Regions from separate parts of the Microbacterium sp. JZ70 genome, predicted to be linked through region 1. Evidence: predicted binding sites of a transcription regulator. Region 1 holds the regulator's gene; each other region holds the start of a gene.
The links. The regulator HspR, encoded in region 1, represses chaperone genes until heat shock. The targets are predictions, from matches to a motif close to AAGTTGAGTCNNNNNGACTCAACTT.

Region 1 (2,944 bases):
CGCGCTGCGCAAGCTCAGCGCGCTCAGCGCGGGCGCGGCCATCCTGCGCGAGGAGCTGGCCGATGCGCGCGTCTGAGGCGTCGTCCGCCGACGCACCCGCCGAGGCTCCGCGCCACGGCTTCGCGCCGTCGCTGTCGCCCGACGACTTCAAGGCCCTCTTCCGGGGGCACCCCGGGGGCGTCACCGTCATCACGGCGGATGCCGGCGACGGGCCCGTCGCCCTGACGGCGACCTCGGTCGCGTCGGTGAGCGCCGAGCCCCCGCTCCTGGTGTTCTCGATCTCGGCGCTGTCGTCGGCGTCGGACGTTCTCTCGCGCGCAGAGACCGTGGTCGTGCACTTCCTCGACGCTCACGATCTGGAGGTGGCGAAGCTCGGCGCCGCGAGCGGTGTCGACCGCTTCGCCCAGGAGCACCCGTGGACGCGCCTGGCCACGGGCGAGCCCGTGTACGAGGGCGTGCGCGCCTGGGTGCGCTGCGCGGTCATCGACCGGATGGATGCGGGCACGTCGACGGTCGTCGCGGCCCACGCACTGCAGTCACACATCGAGCGCGACATCCACCCGGGCGACGCCGGCGACGCGCTGGTCTATCACAACCGCACGTGGCACCGCCTCGGCGAGCACTCGCGCATCGAGCCCTGACGGCCGCGCGCGCCTGCGGGCGTCAGTCGGTGGGACGCCAGAGCACGACGTCGGTCTGCCGGCGCACGCGGGTGCCCGCACGCAGCGTCACGACCGCGCCGTTCGCGCTCGTCGCGAACACGCGCGCGCCCGGACGCTGCTCGCGCTCGGCGCGCAGCTCGCGCTCGAGCTCGCGGACACGGCCGCGCAGCTCCTGCACCTCGTTCTCCATGTGCAGGATGCGCTCGATGACGGCGAGGCGCACGCCCTCGGACGACAGCCGCGCGACCTCGCGCAGCTGCTCGATGTCGCGCAGCGAGTAGCGCCGCGATCCGCCGCGCGTGCGCCCGGGGACGACGAGGCCCATGCGGTCGTACTGCCGCAGGGTCTGCGGGTGCATGGCGGCGAGCTCGGCAGCCGCCGCGATGGGGAAGATCGGCGCATCGGGGTCGATGTCGGCCGGGTCGACCGGGATCGGCATGGTGCTCACCTCCTGAAGGTGTCGGGGGCGGATGGCGGCAGCGGGCTACTGCTTCGCCTTCGCCATCATCTCAGCGCGGGGGTTCTCCTTCGGCTCGGCCTCGCGGTAGGCGAGGAGCGCCTCGCGCGCGGCGTCGTCGAGATGCGACGGCACAGCCACCTGCACCTCGGCGAGGAGATCGCCCGTGCCCTTGCTGGACGCGATGCCGCGTCCCTTGACGCGGAGCACGCGGCCGGAGGGCGTGCCGGGGGCGACACGCAGCTTCACGGGGTCGCCACCGAGCGTCGGAACCTCGATGGTCGCGCCGAACACCGCCTCGGTGAACGTGATCGGAACGGTCACGCGGACGTTCAGGCCATCGCGCGTGAAGACGGGGTGCGGTCGGACGGCGACCTCGACGACGATGTCGCCGCTCTCGCCTCCGTCCGGCGAGGGACGCCCGCGCCCGCGCAGGCGGATCTTCTGGCCATCCGCGACGCCCGCGGGGATCTTGACCTTGAACGGCTTGCCGTCCTCGCCCTGGAGCGTGATGGTCTCGCCCTTGGCGGCCGTCGTGAAGTCGATCGTCGTGCGCGCACGCACGTCGGCGCCGCGCTGGGGGCCGCCGAAGCCGCGGTACCCGCCCGTCGACTGCCCGAAGCGGCCGGAGCCGAAGCCTCCGCCCCCGCCGGAGAACATCGAGAAGATGTCGTCGAAGTCGCCGGGGGACGCCGTGCGCTGCTGCGTGAACCGGCTGAAGACGTCGTCGAACCCGCCGCCGGCGCCGCCGGGTGCGGTGAACCGCGCACCCGAGCCCATCGCGCGCAGCTCGTCGTACTCCTTGCGCTGCTCGGGGTCGGAGAGCACCGAGTACGCCTCGCTGATCTCCTTGAACCGCGACTCCGCAGCCGCGTCGCCCGGGTTCGAGTCGGGGTGGTACCTGCGCGCGAGCTTGCGGTAGGTCTTCTTCAGATCCGCGTCGCTCACGTTCTTGTCGACGCCGAGGATCTTGTAGAAGTCCTTGTCGAACCAGTCCTGACTGGCCATCTGCACCTTCTTCTTGCGAATGCTCTACGCGTGATCCGGAAAGCGGTCGGCCCCGCCGCAGCGGGGCCGACCGGGAGTCATTCCGCCGGGACGGCGACGACGACCTTGGCGGGGCGCAGCTCGACGTCGCCCAGCAGGTAGCCGACCTCGACGACCTCGAGGATCGTGCTCTCGGTCGTGCCGGGGACCGGCTGCTGGAAGATCGCCTCGTGACGCTGCGGGTCGAACGTCTCGCCGGTCGCGCCGAACGCGACGACGCCCAGGCGCTCGGCGACGCCGCGCACCTTGGCCGCGACGGCCGAGAACGGGCTGCCCTCGGCGAGGTCGCCGTGCTTCTCGGCCCGGTCGAGGTCGTCGAGCACCGGGAGGAGGCCCTTCACGGCCTCGCCCCTGGCGCGGGAGATCTCGATCTCGCGCTGCTCCTCGGTGCGGCGACGGTAGTTCGCGTACTCCGCCTGGAGGCGCTTGAGGTCGTGCAGGAGCTGCGTCTCGTAGTCGCTCTTCTCCGCCTCCGCCGCCTCGTCGGTCTGCTCGGCGCCGAGGATGTCGTCGACCGTCAGGCCGTCGCCCTCCTCCGCGGTCTCAGCCGGCTGCGCCGCGGGGTCGGAAGCGGCGGCTTCCGACCCCTCGGCGTCCGGCTGGACCTCGTCGCCGTCGGGCTGCTCGCCCTGGGGCTCCTCGAAGTCCTTGTCCGTCATCAGCTCTTCTTCTCGTCCTCGTCGTCCACGACCTCGGCGTCGATGACGTCCTCATCCGCCGAGCTCTGCTCGCCGGCCGGGGCGTCCTGCGGCGCCTGCTCCTGCGCGGCCTGAGCCTG
Region 2 (2,944 bases), 260 kb from region 1:
GTCAGGCGGGGGCGAGGAAGCCGTCGAGGACGAGCTCGCGGACGGCGGGCAGGAGCCCCGCACGCAGCGCGTCCTCGTCCGTCTCGAGCAGCTGCGCGAGCGCCGCGACGATCTGCCCCAGGGCGAGTTCCCCGTCGCACGCGCCGACGAGCGCGGCGAGCGCCGGGTCGGCCTGCACGGAGCGCCCGAAGCCGCCGCCCTGACGCAGCTCGATCACGCTGGGGTCCGCGGCGCCGGGGAGGTGGTGACGGGACTCGGTGACGTCGGGCGCCGCCCGCAGGTGCAGGGCGAGCAGCTGGGCGTCGGCGAGGGGCGCGATGCGGTCGTGTGCCGCGAGCACCGCCGCGAGATGCGTTCCGAGCGCGCCCTCAGACGGGATCGCCTGCGTGAGGCGCTCATAGCGCGCGAGCCGCGGCGCGCCATCCGCCCTCCTCAGCAGCACGTAGCCGAAGCCGATCGCCGTGACGCCTCGCTCCGAGAAGTCGTCGAGCCAGGCGTCGAGGAGTCGGTCGTGCTCGGGGCTGCCAGGGGTCGTGCCGCCGTCGCGGATCCACATCTCGGCGTAGGCGATCGGGTCGAGCTCCTCGCGCTCGATCACCCACGCCTCGAGAGCGACGTCGGACGCCTCGACCCACGCGCGCATGCGGTCGAGCCCGGGCACGCCGTCCTTCGTCTCCCAGTTCGCGAGGAACTGCGCGGTTCCGCCCGGAGCGAGGTGGCGGCCGACGCCCGCGACGACCTGCTGCACGAGCGCGTCGCCGACGAGCCCTCCGTCGCGGTACTCGTACTCGGGCACGCCCGTGACCCGCGGCGTGATGACGAACGGCGGATTCGACACGATGCGGTCGAACACCTCGCCGGCGACGGGGTCGAACAGCGACCCGGCCCGCGTCTCGATGCCCGTCGCGCCCGCGAGCGCCGCGTTCAGCTCCGCGAAGCGGAGGGCGCGCCGGGAGATGTCCGTCGCGACGACCCGGTCGGCGAAGCGACGGGCGCGCAGGGCCTGGATGCCGCACCCCGTGCCGAGGTCGAGGACCGTCCGCACGGGAGTCGGAAGCTGCAGACCGGCCAGCGTGAGGGATGCTCCGCCCGCGCCGAGCACGTGATCCTCCGCGAGCGCGCCCCCGCCCAGGGCGATCTCGTCGAGGTCGCTCGCGAGCAGCCACTCGCCCGGACCGCGGTCGTCGTGGAAGGACTGGGGGCGGATGACCGCGAGCGGCGCGACCACGTCGGCGTCGACCGCGGCGAGTCCGAGTGCGACGAGCCCGCTGGCGCCGACCCGGGGGAGCGCGGCGTCGACCGCGGCGAGCGGCTGCCCGACGCCGAAGATGAGCAGCCGCGCGAGGACGGCGAGCGCGTCGTCGCGCTCGCGGATGGCCCGGAGGGCGGGGGCGCGGAGCCCGCGCCCGATCGCGTCATCGGCCTCGACTCCCCACATCGCGCGCAGCGCCTCGGATCGGAACCGTGCGGCCGAGAGGTCGGCGGCGAGGTCGCGGCACAGGGCGGAATCGGGGTGCGGGCTCACCCGACCATTCAACCGCGCGCTCGTGTCATCCGCTTCCCCGCGCCGCTCCGAGCGAGCTCGAAGGGAGCTCACAGCGCACTTTTAGCACTCTCCCCCTGAGAGTGCTAATTTGAAACATGAGTCGATGCGACTCAAGGTGATGTTGCGAACAGCGCCGAGCGAACAGAGGAGGACGATCACGATGGCGATGTTCTTCGATCCGTTCCGTGAGTTCGACCGGGTGGCCGAGCAGCTCTTCGACCGCCAGGGCCCCCGCCTCATGCCGATGGATCTCTACCGCGATGGAGACCACTACGTGCTGAGCGCCGACCTTCCCGGCATCGATCCCGGAAGCGTCGACATCGATGTCGACGGCCAGCTCCTGACCATCCGCGCCCAGCGGACGGGCCGTAGCGAAGAGGGCGTGAAGTGGATCACGCGCGAGCGGCCGACGGGCGCGTACATGCGTCAGCTGAACCTCGGCCAGGGCATCGATACCGAGCGCATCACGGCGACCTACGAGAACGGCGTGATGAGCGTGCTCATCCCTATCAGCGAGAAGGCGAAGCCGCGCAAGATCGAGGTGCAGCGCTCGGGCGACAGCAGCCAGACGCTGACGGCCCCCGAGCTCACCTCCTGATCCCCCGGATCATCCGCGCGCACAGGGAGAGGGGCAGATGCGATCGCATCTGCCCCTCTCCCTCTGCGCTGGCTATGCGTCGCGACGCGCGCCCTCCGACGGCGTCACCGTGAAGGTGTGCGGCGCCCGGAAGCCGCGTTCCGCGAAGGCCGCACGGGCCGCCTCGGCGACGACGTCGACCCGATCGGCGTCCACGAGCGCGATCGCCGCGCCGCCGAAGCCGCCGCCGGTCATGCGCGCGCCGATCGCACCCGCCGCGAGCGCGGCCTCGACGGCGGTGTCGAGCTCGGGGACCGAGATCTCGAAGTCGTCCCGCATCGACGCGTGCGACGCGACGAGGAGGTCGCCGATGGCCCGCGGCCCGGCCGAGCGCAGCGTGGCGACGGTGTCCAGCACACGCTGGTTCTCCGTCACGATGTGCCGCACCCGGCGGAAGGTCACCTCGTCGAGCGTCTCCGCGGCGCGCGCGAGGTCGTCGACCGACAGGTCGCGCAGCGAGGGCACGCCCATGTCGGCCGCGCCCTTCTCGCACGAGGCCCGGCGCTCGCGATAGCCGCCCGTCGAGTGCGCGTGCGTGACCTGCGTGTCGATGACCAGCAGGGCAAGCCCCTCCCGGGCGAAGCCGAGGTCGACGGACTCCGTCGCGAGGGTCCGGCAGTCGAGGAACGTCGCGGCGTCGGGCCGGCCGAGCGTCGACGACACCTGGTCCATGATGCCCGTCGGCGCGCCGACCGCCTCGTTCTCCGCCGTCCGCCCGATCTTCGCGATCGAGAGGCCGTCGAGCCCGAGCTCCCACAGAT
Region 3 (2,944 bases), 1.5 Mb from region 1:
CCCCGACGAGGCGCGAGACGGTGTGCCGCTCGCCGAACTCGCTCATGTCGAAGCGCACCACGGCGCTCTCGTCGTCGAACAGGCTCGCCGCGAGCGCCTTCGCCAGCTCGGTCTTCCCGACGCCGGTCGGCCCGAGGAAGAGGAACGACCCGACCGGGCGGCGGGCGTCGCCCATGCCCGTGCGACTGCGGCGGACGGCCTTGGCGACCGCCGTCACCGCATCGTCCTGGCCGATCACGCGGGCGTGCAGCTCCTCCTCGAGACCGGCGAGACGCTCGCGCTCGCTCTCGGTGAGGCGGTTCACGGGGATCCCGGTGGCGCGGCTGATGACGGCCGCGATCTCGGGCTCGTCGACGATCGCGCGCCCGGCTCCGTCGGCCGAGGTGGCGTCGGCGAGGCGCGCCTGCACGGTCGCGATCTCGTCGCGGATGCGGGAGGCCTCCTCGTAGTGCTCGGCCGACACCGCGGCGTTCTTCTCCGCCTCGAGCTCGGCGAGACGCGCGACGAGCTCCTGCGTGTCGACGGGAGCGCCCAGACGCAGCCGCACGCGGGCGCCGGCCTGGTCGATGAGGTCGATCGCCTTGTCCGGCAGCACGCGGTCGGACAGATAGCGGTCGCTCAGCTCGACGGCCGCCCGCAGCGCGTCGTCGGTGTAGGTGACACGGTGGTGCTCCTCGTACGCCGGGCGGAGCCCCTCGAGGATCGCGATCGCGTCCGCGGGCGACGGCTCGCCGACCCGCACGGGCTGGAAGCGGCGCTCGAGCGCGGCGTCCTTCTCGATCTTGCGGTACTCGGAGAGCGTCGTCGCGCCGACGAGGTGCAGGTCTCCGCGAGCGAGACGCGGCTTGAGGATGTTGCCCGCGTCCATGGCTCCCTCTCCCCCGCCGCCGGCGCCCACGAGGGTGTGGATCTCCTCGATGAAGAGGATGAGCTCGCCCTTCTGCGCGGCGACCTCCTCCATCGTCTTCGTCAGGCGCTCCTCGAAGTCGCCGCGGTAGCGCGTGCCCGCGAGCATCGCGGGGAGGTCGAGTGCGACGACGCGGCGGTTCCGCAGCTGCTCCGGAACGGCTCCCGCGACGATGGCGGACGCGAGGCCCTCGACGACGGCGGTCTTGCCGACGCCGGCCTCGCCCACGAGCACGGGGTTGTTCTTCGTCCGGCGCGAGAGGATCTCGATCGTCTGCTCGATCTCGTCGGCGCGGCCGATGACGGGGTCGAGCTCGCCGTCCCGCGCGAGCGCCGTGAGGTCGGTGCCGTACTTCTCGAGCATCGATCCGCCCGCGGTCCGCCCTGCGCCCTGCTCGGGCGCGGCCTGCGGGTCCACGCTCTCGCGCGCGCCCTGGGTGAGGGCCTCCGCGGTCACGCCCGAGCGTGCGAGGATCTGCCCGGCGGGCGTGTCCTGTGCGAGCACGAGGGCGAAGAAGAGGTGCTCGGGGTCCACATAGGTCGAGCCAGACGAGCGCGCGACCTGGAACGCGTGGAACAGCGCCCGCTGCACGGCCGCCGTCACCGCGGCGGCGTCGACGTGGGCCGAGGCACCCTCGCGCGGAAGGCGCTCCTCGGCCTCCCGTGCGATCGCCTCGGGGTCTCCGCCGACGCGCGAGATCGCGTCGGCGACGGTCGGGTCGCCGACGAGCACGTGGAGGACGTGCAGCGCGTCGAGCTCGAGCTGCCCGCGACCGAGGGCGTAGCGCCCCGCCCGCTGCAGGAGCTCCTGCGTGCGCGAGCTGAGGAAGCGGCTGAGATCGATCGAGCGGCTCGCGCGAGCACGCTCGCCCTGCAGATAGCGCGCGAGGAACTCGTCGAACGAGCTCGGCCCATCCTGGGGGAAGTTGTTCTCGGGCATGTCCCGGCATCTCCTTGAAAGTTGCGTCGTTCCCTATCAAGTATGGAACTTGAGTCGGAGTCTATCAAGATCAACGCGATCCCGTGCGCGCTATTCCCGCCCGCGAGAATCTGTCGAGCGACTTGCATAATCGAACGACTATCGATAGATTTCCGCTGTGATTCAACGAACGGAGCGACCGTGAGCAGAGCGACGATCCTCATCCTGCGCGTCGTCATCGCCCTTGCCCTTGCGGGCTCGGTCGTCGTGCAGGCGTTCCTCCTCCCGCTGATCTGGGTCGACCTCGAGGGCGTGGAGACCGCATCGCGGGCCGCCTTCGTCGTCATCCTCGGGCTCGGCGTCGCGACGATGCAGGTCTTCGGGGTGTGCGTGTGGCAGCTCCTCACCAGGGTCCGGCGCGGCTCGATCTTCTCGGAGTCGTCCTTCCGCTACGTCGACGTCATCATCGGGGCGATCGCCGCGGCCGCCCTGCTCGCCTTCGCGCTCGCGATCCTCCTCGCCCCGGGCAGCGCGGCCCCGGGTCTCGTCGGCCTCGTCTGCGGTGCGTCGCTCGTCCTCGGGGGGATGGCGCTGCTCGTCGTCGTCATGAAGGCGCTGCTGCGGCAGGCGATCGCGCGCGAGCACGAGGCGCAGGCCCTGCGGGACGAGCTCGGCGAGGTGATCTGAGTGCCGATCATCGTGGACATCGACGTCATGCTCGCCCGCCGGAAGATGTCCGTCGGCGCGCTCGCCGAGCGGATCGGCATCACCCCCACCAACCTCGCCGTGCTCAAGAACGGACGCGCCAAGGCCGTCCGCTTCGCCACGCTCGACGCGCTGTGCGAGGCGCTCGAGTGCCAGCCGGGCGATCTGCTCCGCTGGGAGCCCGAGGAGTGAGCCCGCGGCGCACGGCGTTTGCTTTCATGGACGCATGAGCGAGTTCTGGGCGGGCGTGCGCACGCTGCTGGAGGGGTTCGGCTGGTGGCGGCGAGATCCGCGCGTGATGGCGGCCGCGCTCATCCCCGCCGCGATCGTCGGCGCGGCGATGGCAGCCGCGCTCATCACCCTCGGAGCGCTCCTTCCCGCGATCGCCGAGGGCCTCACCCCCTGGGCGGAGGA

Region 2: a site for HspR is predicted at 1,639-1,663, ahead of M1D46_RS02550 (Hsp20/alpha crystallin family protein). Genes of this name have one in related genera too.
Region 3: a site for HspR is predicted at 1,893-1,917, ahead of M1D46_RS13690 (ATP-dependent Clp protease ATP-binding subunit). Genes of this name have one in related genera too.

What each region holds. Positions count from the first base shown of each region.
Region 1 is NZ_CP096405.1:822,268-825,211, reverse strand. Features, by position in the region: gene M1D46_RS03705 (methionine synthase) at 1-76, shown strand, start outside; gene M1D46_RS03700 (flavin reductase family protein) at 63-641, shown strand; gene M1D46_RS03695 (heat shock protein transcriptional repressor HspR) at 664-1,101, opposite strand; gene M1D46_RS03690 (DnaJ C-terminal domain-containing protein) at 1,147-2,127, opposite strand; gene M1D46_RS03685 (nucleotide exchange factor GrpE) at 2,205-2,825, opposite strand; gene dnaK (molecular chaperone DnaK) at 2,825-2,944, opposite strand, start outside.
Region 2 is NZ_CP096405.1:566,507-569,450, reverse strand. Features, by position in the region: gene M1D46_RS02555 (DUF7059 domain-containing protein) at 2-1,525, opposite strand; gene M1D46_RS02550 (Hsp20/alpha crystallin family protein) at 1,707-2,144, shown strand; gene galK (galactokinase) at 2,217-2,944, opposite strand, start outside.
Region 3 is NZ_CP096405.1:2,968,923-2,971,866, forward strand. Features, by position in the region: gene M1D46_RS13690 (ATP-dependent Clp protease ATP-binding subunit) at 1-1,846, opposite strand, end outside; gene M1D46_RS13695 (DUF2975 domain-containing protein) at 2,027-2,512, shown strand; gene M1D46_RS13700 (helix-turn-helix domain-containing protein) at 2,513-2,722, shown strand; gene M1D46_RS13705 (EI24 domain-containing protein) at 2,757-2,944, shown strand, end outside.